DNA from 2 places in the Pseudomonas baltica genome. Region 2 is predicted to be linked to the other one. Evidence: predicted binding sites of a transcription regulator. Region 2 holds the regulator's gene; the other holds the start of a gene.
What was found. The regulator sigma-54, encoded in region 2, starts transcription at its own class of promoters, with help from an activator protein. The targets are predictions, from matches to a motif close to ANTGGCATNNANNTTGCTNT.

Region 1: the regulator sigma-54 is predicted to act here: its motif matches at 3,492-3,511, upstream of REH34_RS06150 (flagellar basal body rod protein FlgF).

What each region holds. Positions count from the first base shown of each region.
Region 1 is NZ_CP134771.1:1,415,471-1,421,449, forward strand. Features, by position in the region: gene REH34_RS06135 (flagellar basal body P-ring protein FlgI) at 1-1,086, opposite strand, end outside; gene flgH (flagellar basal body L-ring protein FlgH) at 1,099-1,779, opposite strand; gene flgG (flagellar basal-body rod protein FlgG) at 1,856-2,641, opposite strand; gene REH34_RS06150 (flagellar basal body rod protein FlgF) at 2,693-3,439, opposite strand; gene flgE (flagellar hook protein FlgE) at 3,721-5,049, opposite strand; gene REH34_RS06160 (flagellar hook assembly protein FlgD) at 5,080-5,781, opposite strand; gene flgC (flagellar basal body rod protein FlgC) at 5,797-5,979, opposite strand, start outside.
Region 2 is NZ_CP134771.1:2,509,977-2,515,955, forward strand. Features, by position in the region: gene REH34_RS11080 (KpsF/GutQ family sugar-phosphate isomerase) at 1-447, shown strand, start outside; gene REH34_RS11085 (HAD family hydrolase) at 447-971, shown strand; gene lptC (LPS export ABC transporter periplasmic protein LptC) at 980-1,555, shown strand; gene lptA (lipopolysaccharide transport periplasmic protein LptA) at 1,542-2,084, shown strand; gene lptB (LPS export ABC transporter ATP-binding protein) at 2,084-2,809, shown strand; gene REH34_RS11105 (RNA polymerase factor sigma-54) at 2,992-4,485, shown strand; gene hpf (ribosome hibernation-promoting factor, HPF/YfiA family) at 4,563-4,874, shown strand; gene ptsN (PTS IIA-like nitrogen regulatory protein PtsN) at 4,886-5,350, shown strand; gene rapZ (RNase adapter RapZ) at 5,353-5,979, shown strand, end outside.

The DNA.
Region 1 (5,979 bases), 1.1 Mb from region 2:
CAAGGCGCCGGCCTGTTTCAAGGCTTCAAGAATGGCCATCAGGTCGCTGGGCGCTGCGCCCACCTGATTCACCGCCCGTACGATCTCGTCCAGGGTCGTGCCCGGGCCGAACTTGAACATCGGTTTGGCTTCCTGCTGGGCACTGACCTTGGAGCGCGGCACGACAGCCGTGGTGCCGTTGGACAAGGCGCCAGGCTGGCTGACGATCGGGTCTTCGGTGATGGTCACGGTCAGGCTGCCGTGCGTGACCGCAGCGGGCGAAACCTTGACGTTCTGGCCGATCACGATAGTACCGGTGCGCGAGTTGATGATGACTTTGGCGACCGCCTGACCAGGATCGATCTCGAGGTTCTCGAGCACCGACAGGTAGTCGACCCGCTGGTTGGGATCGAGCGGCGCAGTGACGCGCACCGAACCGCCATCGATGGCCTGAGCCACGCCAGGGCCGAGCATGTTGTTGATGGTGTCAACGATATGCTTGGCGGTGGTGAAGTCGGAGCGGTTGAGGTTCAAGGTCAGGCTGTTGCCCTGGTTGAAACCGCTCGGTACCGAACGCTCGACCGTGGCACCGCCAGGAATCCGCCCCGACGACGGCACGTTGACGGTGATCTTCGAACCATCGCGGCCTTCGGCGTCGAAGCCGCCCACCACCAGGTTGCCCTGAGCGACGGCGTAGACGTTGCCGTCGATCCCCTTGAGCGGAGTCATCAACAGGCTGCCGCCGCGCAGGCTCTTGGAGTTACCGATGGACGACACGGTAATGTCGATGGCCTGACCGGGTTTGGAGAACGCCGGCAGATCGGCAAAGATCGACACCGCCGCGACGTTTTTCAGCTGCACGGTGCCCGAGCCCGACGGCACCTTGATGCCGAACTGGGCGAGCATGTTGTTGAACGTCTGCAGGGTGAACGGCGTTTGCGTGGTCTGGTCACCCGTACCATCGAGCCCCACCACCAGACCGTAGCCGATCAACTGGTTGGTACGTACGCCCGAAATGCTGGCGATGTCCTTCAGGCGTTCGGCTTGAACGCTGAAGGCCATGGACAACAACATCGTCGCCGCAATCAGGTGTTTGAGTTTGAGCATGGTCAGGCGCACTCAGAAGGGCCAATACGGGCTAAGGAAGAAGCGATCCAGCCATCCAGTCTGGCTCGCGTCGGCAAAGGAGCCGGTTCCCGAGTACGTGATCCGCGCATCGGCTACCCGATTCGACGACACTGTATTGTCGGTTGCTATGTCATCTGCACGGATCATGCCAGCGATTCGCACGAGTTCTTCACCGGTGTTCAGGGTCATCCATTTCTCGCCGCGCACGGCCAGGATGCCGTTGGGCAAGACGTCGGCAACGGTCACCGTGACCGAGCCGGTCAGGCTGTTGCCCTGCGCTGCCTGGCTGTTGCCGTTGGTGGCGCGGTCGCCGCTGTAGCCGGCATTGAGGTTGGCGTCGCCCGAATGCACACCGCTGCCGAACAGCGAAGTGATACCCATGGTGGTGGCGCTGGTCTTGGCGATCTTGGAGTTCGCCGTTTTACTGGCGGCGGTCTTCTCGTTCAGGGTGATGGTGATGATGTCACCGATCCGGAACGCCTTGCGGTCGCCGTACATGTTCTGCTCGAACCCGGCCTGGTAGATCGAGCCGTTGTTGGCCGCTGCCGGCAATGGTGTGCGTGGCAACACCGGGGCGTAGTACGGGTCGTTTGGCTTGGGCTGAGGGCCCATGCAGCCAGCGAGCAAAGTGATTCCACTCAAGGCGATGACGGTAACGAACAAACGACTCATGACTTTCGACCTCACGGTGTAACAGGCGCCTGGGCGCCAACAGACGGACAGTGGTTTGAACAGATTGACTAACGCCTTACAGGTTCTGCGTGACGTACTGCAGCATGGAGTCGGCGGTGGAGATCACTTTGGAGTTCATCTCGTAGGCACGCTGGGTGGTGATCATGTTCACCAGTTCTTCCACGGTGCTGACGTTGGAGTTTTCCAGGGTGTTCTGCAGCGTCGTGCCCAGGCCATTGAGGCCAGGCGTACCGGCTTGCGGTGCACCACTGGAAGCGGTTTCCAGGTACAAGTTGCTTCCTATGGACTGCAAACCGCCCGGGTTGACGAAGTCGGCGATCTGCAGGTTGCCGATGACCTGAGCGGCGGCGCTGCCAGGCACGGTGACCGACACGGTGCCGTCGGTGCCGACGGTGAAGGTCTGGGCATCGCTAGGCACGACGATGGCCGGGTTCAACGCCATGCCGCTGGAAGTGACGATCTGGCCAGTGGAATCCAGGTGGAAGGTGCCGTCGCGGGTGTAGGCGGTGGTGCCGTCCGGCTGGGTGATCTGGAAGAAACCGTGACCGTTGACGGCCAGGTCCAGCGGCTGATCGGTGGTTTGCAGGGAACCTGCGGTGAAGTTCTTCTGCGTGCCGACGATGCGCACACCGGTACCGACCTGCAGGCCCGATGGCAGCTCGGTGTCTGCGGTGGACTGAGCGCCTGGCTGGCGTTTGATCTGGTACAGCAGATCCTGGAATTCGGCGCGATCACGTTTGAAGCCCGTGGTCGATACGTTGGCCAGGTTGTTGGAAATGGTAGTGAGGTTCAAGTCCTGGGCTTGAAGGCCGGTCTTGCTGACCCAAAGTGCTGGAAGCATGGTATTCGTCTCCTCGGGCGCCGGTTCGTCGGCGCGGGTTTCAGATAATTCTTAAGATTGCAAAACGCGGGCCATGGCCTGGTCATCTTCCTTGGCCGTGGACATCATTTTGATGTGCATTTCAAATTGCTTCGAAAGCTCCAGCACCGACGTCATCTCTTCCACGGCGTTGACGTTGCTCGCCTCCAGAAAGCCGGACGTCACTTGCACGTCGGCATTCACCGGGGCAGCCTTGCCGTCAGCGGTATGGATCAGGCCATCGACACCCTTGGTCATGTTCTTGAGGTCGGGTTTGACCAGCTTGATGCGGTCTACCTGCGCCAAGGCCTGAGGCGACTGCCCCATGCCGCGGACGCTGATGGTGCCGTCGCTGCCGATCTCGATCTTCTCATCCGGCGGCACCGCAATCGGCCCGCCGTTGCCCATGACCGGCAAGCCGCTGCCGGTGCGCAACACGCCCAGGGCATCGATGTTGAGGCTCGCCGAGCGGGTATAGGCTTCCTTGCCATCCGGGGTCTGCACCGCGATCCAGCCATCACCGCCACTGCCGCTGACGGCAATGTCGAGGTCACGGCCTGTTTCGATCATGGCGCCGGGCTGAAAATCGGTCGCCGGGCGCTCGGTCATGGCATAGGCGCGCGAGGGAAAGGTGTCGCCGAATACCGGCATCGAACGCGCCTGCTCCAGATCGCGCTGGAAGCCATTGGTGGAAACGTTGGCCAGGTTGTTGGCGTGCACCTTCTGCGCGAGCGCGTTCTGGCTGGCGCCGGTCATGGCTACATAAAGTAATTTGTCCACACTGTATCTCCGGTGACGGGCGACTGCCGGTTAGCGAATCGATAACAGTGCTAGAGCAATTAGTGGGCCAACTTTGAAAAGACCGCTACAAGCCTTGATTTAGAAGGATTGCGCATTGGAGCGAGGGAATGGTGAGCTGTATCAAGACGGAAATACGGCGCCCTGTTGCCAGGAGCGGCAAACTACCGCCGTCGGTTTTTTTGACGCGTTATACGAGGCAGTGCAAATCCCATTGCGGGAGCGACCGGGGTCGCTCCCGCAGGGTTTTCAGAGCGGGTCGATTACACCGACTGGATCAGCGTCTGCATGATGGTGCTTTGAGTCGAGATAGTCTTGGCGTTCGCCTGATAGTTGCTTTGTTCCTTGATCAGGTTGACCAGCTCCGAGGTCAGGTCGACGTTGGAGTCTTCCAGCGCGTTGGACTGGATGCTGCCCAAGGTCCCGGTTTCCGGCGTACCGATGACCGGCACGCCCGACGCGTACGACTCTTTCCACTTGGTGCCGCCGATCGGCGTCAGGCCCTGGACGTTGGCGAAGTTGGCGATTGCCACCTGGCCGATGGTCTTGCTCTGGCCGTTGGTGAAGGTGGCGAACAGCGAACCGGAGGAGTCCACGCTCAGGCTCGACAGCTCGCCGGTGGCGTAGCCGTCTTGCGTCTTGGCGGTAACGGCCGACGTCGCGTTGTACTGGGTGACGGAGGTCATGTCCAGGGTGATAGCCGCTGACGCAGTCGAACCGTTGCTGACCCAAGTACCGGCGGCATTCTGCGTGGCAGGGCTCCAGTTAGCCAGGCTGAACACACCGTTGACCACGCTCAGGCCAGCCGCGGCAGGCGAAACCGGCGTGGTGATGTTGGCGGTATCCAACGCACCCGAGGACGTGAAGCTGATCGGGTTGACCAGCGGATCGGTACCAGTGGTGGTATTGGTCGGGTCGGTCGGGTTGCGACCATCGACCGTGGTGTACATGGTCCAGTTGTTGCTGGAATCCTTGGCGAAATACTGGTTCAGCTGGTGCGAGTTACCCTGGCTGTCGAAGATTTCGGTGTTGTAGGTAAAGTTGTAGCTGTTGACGTTAGTGGCGTCGAACGGGGTCACGGTCGGCGTCGCCGCGCTGGAGTTGAGGTTCAGCGTCTCGGACATGGTCGACGTGGGCTTGGGGCTGAGGTTCGAGGTATCAATCTTCAGATTGCTGAGCACACCCGTCTGCAGGGTGCCGTTGGCATCCACCGAGTAGCCTTGCAGGTTGGCGCCCGAGCTGTCGACGATGTAGCCCGACTTGTCGCTGGAAAACGCACCGGCACGGGTGTAGACCTTGGTGCCGTTGTCGCTCATGGTAAAGAAACCGTCACCGTTGATGGCCAGGTCGAGGCTCTGGTCGGTGGTGCTGATGTTGCCCTGGTTGAACAACTGTGCCACTGATTGGGTCTGCACGCCGCTGCCGACGGTGGTGCTACCTGCCGTGGCCTTGATCGAGGCGGCATACTGGTCGGCGAATTCCGTGCGCGACGCCTTGAAGCCAGTGGTGGCGACGTTGGCGATGTTGTTGCCTGTTACATCCAGCGCTTTGTTGGCTGCCGCCAGACCGCTGAGACCGATATTGAAAGACATGCTGCTACTCCTGCGGCGGTGAGCCGGCCGTTAATTGGCGATCGTCTGGACTTTCGAGAGGGCCACGCTGCTGCCCCCAGCGAGATTAAGGGTCATTTCACCACCACTGGTGGTTGCCATGGTCACACTGCTGACCGTGGCAGGCAGGTACGTCGTTGCAGCCGTAGCGACACCATCGAGGGTCGTCGTGGCCTTGAAGCTGTAGTTACCGGCAGGCTCGGCAACACCCGAGGAGTTGAGGCCATCCCAGGTAAAGGCGGAGTTGCCGGTGGACTGGACACCCAGATCGATGGTATCGACCAGGCTGCCGGTGCTGTCGTACACACCCACGGTCGTCGCGGTGCTGGCACCGGTGACGGCCACCGTACCGGTGATGCCCTTGGTGGGATCGAGCACGGCCGTGTCGCTTGCCACGACCACCGAGCGACCGACCAGCGAGGAGGCTTGCAGCGCCTGCGACGATTGGTAGGTGGTGGCCAGGCTGTCGACCGTGGTGTTGAGGTTCTGCATGCTTTCAAGGCTGCTGAACTGGGCCATCTGCGACACGAACTGAGTGTTGTCCGTAGGGCTGAGCGGGTCCTGATTCTTGAGCTGGGTGACCAGCAATTGCAGGAACGCATCTTTGCCCAACGCGCTGCCGGCGGTGCCGGTAGACGGGTCGGTGGTGCTGGTAGTCGCTTGGTACTGGGCCAGTGCGGCGGCGCCAGTTGCCGTGGTTGAAGTCGTCGTCATGCTTTTGCGCCCCTATCACTGACCGAGGGTCAGGACCTTCTGCATCATGGTTTTCGCGGTGTTCATAATGTCCGCATTGGTCTGGAAGGAGCGGCTGGCGGAAATCATGTCCGCCATCTCTTCAACCACGTTCACGTTCGGGTAATACACATAGCCATCCTTGTTGGCGGCCGGCGAGCTGGGCTCGTAGCGCGCTTC
Region 2 (5,979 bases):
CGCGGCTTCACCGCCGAGGATTTCGCCTTTTCCCATCCCGGTGGTGCACTGGGCCGACGCCTGCTGTTAAAGGTCGAGAACGTCATGCATGGCGGCGCCGACCTGCCTCAGGTTCAACGCGGCACTTCGCTGAAACTGGCGCTGATGGAAATGACCCGCAAAGGCCTGGGCATGACGGTGGTTCTGGAGAGCGACGGGCGCCTGGCGGGGATCTTCACCGACGGCGATCTGCGCCGCACCCTGGACCGCGAGATCGACCTGCGCACGGCGCTGATCGACGACGTCATGACCCCCCGTGGCAAGACCGCCCGCCCCGAGATGCTCGCCGCCGAAGCACTGAAAATCATGGAAGACCATAAAATAGGCGCCCTGACCGTGATCGACGGCGACAATCGCCCGGTCGGCGCCCTGAACATGCACGATTTGCTGCGCGCCGGAGTCATTTGATGACCATGAATTTGCTAGAACGCGGCAAGCCCGTCAAACTGGCGGTTTTCGATGTCGATGGCATCCTCACCGATGGCCGCCTGTACTTTCTTGAAGACGGCAGCGAGATGAAGGCCTTCAACACTCTCGACGGCCAAGGGTTCAAGATGCTGATCGCCTCGGGCGTGACCATCGCGATCATTACCGGGCGCAAATCGCCCATGGTCGAGCGCCGCGCCAAGGCGCTGGGCGTAGCGCATCTAGTACAAGGGCGCGAAGACAAGCGCGTGGTTCTCGAACAATTGATGGCCGAACTGGGTCTGAGTTACGAACAAGTCGCCTATCTGGGCGACGACCTGCCCGACCTGCCGGCCATTCGCCGCGTTGGGTTGGGCATGACCGTACCCAACGCTGCACCTTTCGTGCGCCAGCATGCCCATGGGGTCACCCAGGCGCGCGGCGGTGAAGGCGCTGCCCGCGAGTTCTGCGAGTTGATCCTGCAAGCGCAGGGCAACCTCGATGCGGCTTACGCCGACTACCTGTAGAGTCAGATATGCCGAGCAAAAAGTTTCGCAACATTCTATTAATGTGTGCCTTGGCGGCCGTGCTGGTCGCCGTGGGTTACTGGAATATCAGCCCCGAACGGCTGCTGGACCCGCAGGCCGCCGCACAGGCCGATCCGACCCAGATCGACTATTACGCGACCAACGCCCACACCGTGCAGTTCAACCTCGAAGGCAAGCGCCAGTATGAAATGACCGGGGCCAAGGTCGAGCATATGAAGGTCAGCCAGATCACCTACGTGACCACGCCCGACGTCTACATGTACCGTGGCACCGAGTTCCCCTGGCACATCCAGAGCGTACGCGCCGAGGTCAATCCGGACGGCACTCAGGTCGAGCTGATCGAGAACGTCAGGGTTGCCCGTACCGACGAAAAGAAACGCACCACTATCATCACCGGTCCGCGCATGACTGTCTTCCCGCAGAAGCAATATGCGCAAACCGAGCAAAACGTTAGAATCGAAGCTGCCGGCAGTGTCACCACGGCGACAGGGATGAAGGCGTACTTGAACGACAGCAGGATGAACCTGCTATCCAACGTAAGAGGACAGTATGAGGCTCGTTAAAACCCTCCCTTTTTTGCTCAGCCTGAGCGCAGCACTGGGAAGCGCGAGCGCCTGGGCTCTGCCGACAGACCGCGATCAGCCTATTCATATTCAGTCCGATGACGCGCAGATCGATGACAAACAAGGCGTTGCGACCTACAAGGGCAACGTGATCATCACTCAGGGTACGCTGAAGATCACTGGCAACACGGTGACCATCACTCGCGCCGCCAACGGTGACGTCGACGTGTTCACGGCCGTCGGCAACCTGGCCTATTACGAGCAGAAGCCGCAGGTCGACAAGCCTATCGTTCAGGCCTGGGGCGTCACCATCCAGTACTTTGCGCCGCAAAACCGTATCGTGCTGATCGACAAGGCCAAGGTCATCAATGATGGCAACACCTCCGAAGGCGAGAAGATCGTCTACGACACCGTCAAGCAGGTGGTCAACGCTGGCCGTGGCAATGGCTCCAAGATCACTGCGCCGCGCCCTCGTATCGACATGGTGATCCAGCCGAAGAACAAGCCTGCCGACCAGAAGGCCAATTAATGGCGACCCTCAAAGCACAACACCTGGCCAAGGCCTACAAGGGCCGGCAAGTCGTGCGCGATGTCAGCCTGTCGATCGACAGCGGACAGATCGTAGGCCTGCTGGGCCCCAACGGCGCGGGCAAGACCACGTGCTTCTACATGATCGTCGGCCTGGTTCAGGCCGACCAAGGGCGCGTGCTGATCGACGACCTCGACGTCAGCCACCAGCCCATGCACGGTCGCGCCAAGTCCGGTATCGGCTATCTGCCGCAGGAAGCTTCGATCTTTCGCAAGCTCTCGGTCGCCGACAACATCATGGCCATCCTCGAGACCCGCAAGGAGCTCGACGGCGATGCCCGGCGCAAGGAACTCGAAAGCCTCTTGCAGGAATTCCACATTACCCACATCCGTGACAACCTCGGCATGAGTCTGTCCGGCGGCGAACGCCGCCGCGTGGAGATTGCCCGGGCCCTGGCCACGGCGCCCAAGTTCATCCTGCTGGACGAACCCTTCGCGGGCGTGGACCCTATCTCGGTCGGCGACATCAAGCAGATCATCCACCACCTCAAGGCCAAGGGCATCGGCGTTCTGATCACCGACCACAACGTACGTGAGACGCTGGACATCTGCGAAACCGCATACATCGTCAGCGATGGGCAACTGATTGCCGAAGGCAACGCAGCCGCTATCATGGCCAATGAGCTGGTCAAGGAAGTGTACCTCGGGCACGAGTTCCGCCTGTAGAAGTCCCCGCGCCCGGAGCGTTTTCCGCGGTCCTCCAAACCTTTTGGTTTAAATTGGACAAACGCTCTAGGCAAACACTCGGGTTTCAGGCATATAATTTGCTTACGACATAAAGCCGGGCGCTTCGGCGCCTTGTAGTGGATGGCGCTCTGCGCCGGCGAATAAGGTGTTAAGCCCCAGCCATGAAACCATCGCTCGTCCTAAGAATGGGCCAGCAACTGACGATGACACCGCAGTTGCAACAGGCCATCCGCCTTCTCCAGCTATCGACTCTGGATCTCCAACAGGAAATCCAGGAAGCGCTGGAATCCAATCCTATGCTCGAACGCCAGGAGGAAGGTGACGACTTCGATAACAGCGATCCGCTGGCGGACAATATCGAGCAGAAAACCACGCCGGACATCCAGGAGCCCACGTTCGAGAGCAGCGCCCCTACCGTCGACAACCTCGAAGAAGGCGAATGGGGAGAGCGTATTCCCAACGAGCTGCCGGTCGATACCGCCTGGGAAGACATCTACCAAACCAGCGCCAGCAACCTGCCCAGCAATGACGATGACGAGTGGGACTTCACCACCCGTACCTCGGCTGGCGAGAGCCTGCAGAGCCATTTGCTCTGGCAATTGAACCTCGCGCCGATGTCGGATACCGATCGTTTGATCGCCGTGACCCTGATCGACTGCATCAACAACCAGGGCTACCTGGACGAGACCTTGCAGGAAGTCTGCGACTCGTTCGACCCGGAGCTCGATATCGAGCTCGACGAGGTTGAAGCCGTTCTCCACCGCATCCAGCAATTCGAGCCGTCCGGGATCGGCGCGCGCAACCTCAGCGAATGCCTGCTACTGCAATTGCGCCAGTTGCCCCCGCGCACTCGCTGGCTGGCGGAAGCGCAGCGCTTGGTCACTGACTTCATCGACATGCTCGGCAGCCGCGATTACAGCCAGCTGATGCGCCGCATGAAGCTCAAGGAAGACGAACTGCGCCAGGTCATCGAACTGGTCCAGAGCCTCAACCCACGCCCAGGCTCGCAGATCGAATCTTCCGAACCCGAATACGTGGTCCCTGACGTCATCGTGCGCAAGGACAACGAGCGCTGGCTGGTCGAGCTAAACCAGGAAAGCGTGCCGCGCCTGCGGGTCAACCCTCAGTACGCAGGCTTTGTCCGCCGCGCCGATACCAGCGCCGACAATACCTTCATGCGTAACCAGCTGCAGGAAGCCCGCTGGTTCATCAAGAGCCTGCAGAGCCGCAACGAGACCCTGATGAAGGTCGCCACGCAGATCGTCGAGCACCAACGCGGCTTCCTGGACTACGGCGACGAGGCCATGAAGCCGCTGGTCCTCCACGATATCGCCGAAGCGGTCGGCATGCACGAATCGACGATTTCACGGGTCACCACGCAGAAATACATGCACACGCCCCGCGGCATCTATGAATTGAAATACTTTTTTTCAAGCCATGTCAGCACCTCCGAAGGCGGTGAATGCTCGTCTACGGCGATTCGGGCAATCATCAAGAAACTGGTCGCAGCGGAAAATCAGAAAAAGCCATTGAGCGACAGCAAGATCGCTGGTTTACTGGAGGCACAAGGCATCCAGGTAGCACGTCGCACCGTCGCCAAGTATCGCGAGTCTTTGGGAATCGCTCCCTCCAGCGAACGCAAGCGGTTGATGTAGCGCCTGGATGCGCCACAGCGTTCCAGTGGCAGGCCTTCAGCCTGTCTCTTTATGCACTGGCAATAAGGAGAAGCGGTATGCAAGTCAACATCAGTGGACACCAACTGGATGTGACCGAGCCCATGCGCAGCTACGTAGGCGAAAAACTCGCCAAACTTGAGCGGCACGTCGGCAAGATTACCAACGTGCAGGTGATCATGGAGGTCGAGAAGCTGAAACAGAAAATCGAAGCCACCCTGCACGTCGCTGGCGCCAAGGATATCGTTGCCAATGCCGAACATGATGACATGTACGCTGCCATCGACCTGCTGACCGACAAGCTCGACCGACAATTGCTCAAGCATAAGGAAAAACAGCTAAGCCAGCTTCAAGGTGCTGCTGCTCGCTGATACCCCAACCCATGATCCGACTTGAAAATATCCTGACCCCTGGCCGTTCCCTCGTGAACGTGCTGGGGAGCAGTAAAAAAAACGCCATCGAAAAGATCGCCGATCTGATCGCTGAACAGGTGCCCGCGCTGCCTCAGCAGACCGTGTACGAAGCGTTGCTTGCCCGTGAAAAACTCGGCTCGACCGGTTTTGGCAACGGTATCGCCATCCCCCATTGCCGCCTGAAGGGTTGTGACGCGCCCATCAGTGCCCTGCTCCATTTGCAACACGCCATAGATTTCGATGCAATCGACGGCGAGCCGGTGGATCTGTTGTTCGTGTTGTTGGTGCCCGAGGCTGCCACCGACGCACACCTCGAATTGCTCCGCCAGATCGCCAGCATGCTCGATCGAAAGGAAGTTCGTGACAACCTACGCAAGGCCAGCAGTAGCGAGGCCCTGTACCAAGTCGTGTTGGACGCCCAGAACGGTCAGTAATCATGCGTTTGATCATCGTCAGCGGTCGCTCCGGCTCCGGCAAGAGCACAGCCCTGGATGTACTGGAAGACAACGGCTTCTACTGCATCGATAATCTGCCGGCCGGCTTGCTGCCCGAGCTGGCGGAGCGCGCACTGATCCATACCGAACTGGCCCAGCCACTGGTAGCCGTCTCCATCGATGCCCGCAATCTGCCCAGCCATCTGAGCCGCTTCCCGGAGCTGCTCGATGAAGTCCGCGGCCGTCATATCCAGTGCGACGTGCTTTATCTGGATGCCGACGAAGAGACACTGCTCAAACGCTTTTCCGAAACTCGCCGGCGACACCCGCTGAGCAGCGCCAATCGCTCCCTCGCCGAAGCCATTCGTGTCGAAAGCGATCTGCTGGGGCCGATTGCAGACCTCTCCGACCTCAAGATCAACACCACCAGCCTCAACCTCTATCAGCTGCGCGACATCATCAAACTGCGGCTGCTGGACAAACCCGAAGCGGGCACGGCTTTCCTGTTCGAGTCCTTCGGGTTCAAACGCGGAATGCCGGTTGACGCCGACGTGGTCTTTGACGTGCGCTGCCTGCCCAACCCCTACTGGAAGCCCGAATTGCGCGAGCAATCGGGGCTGGATCAACCG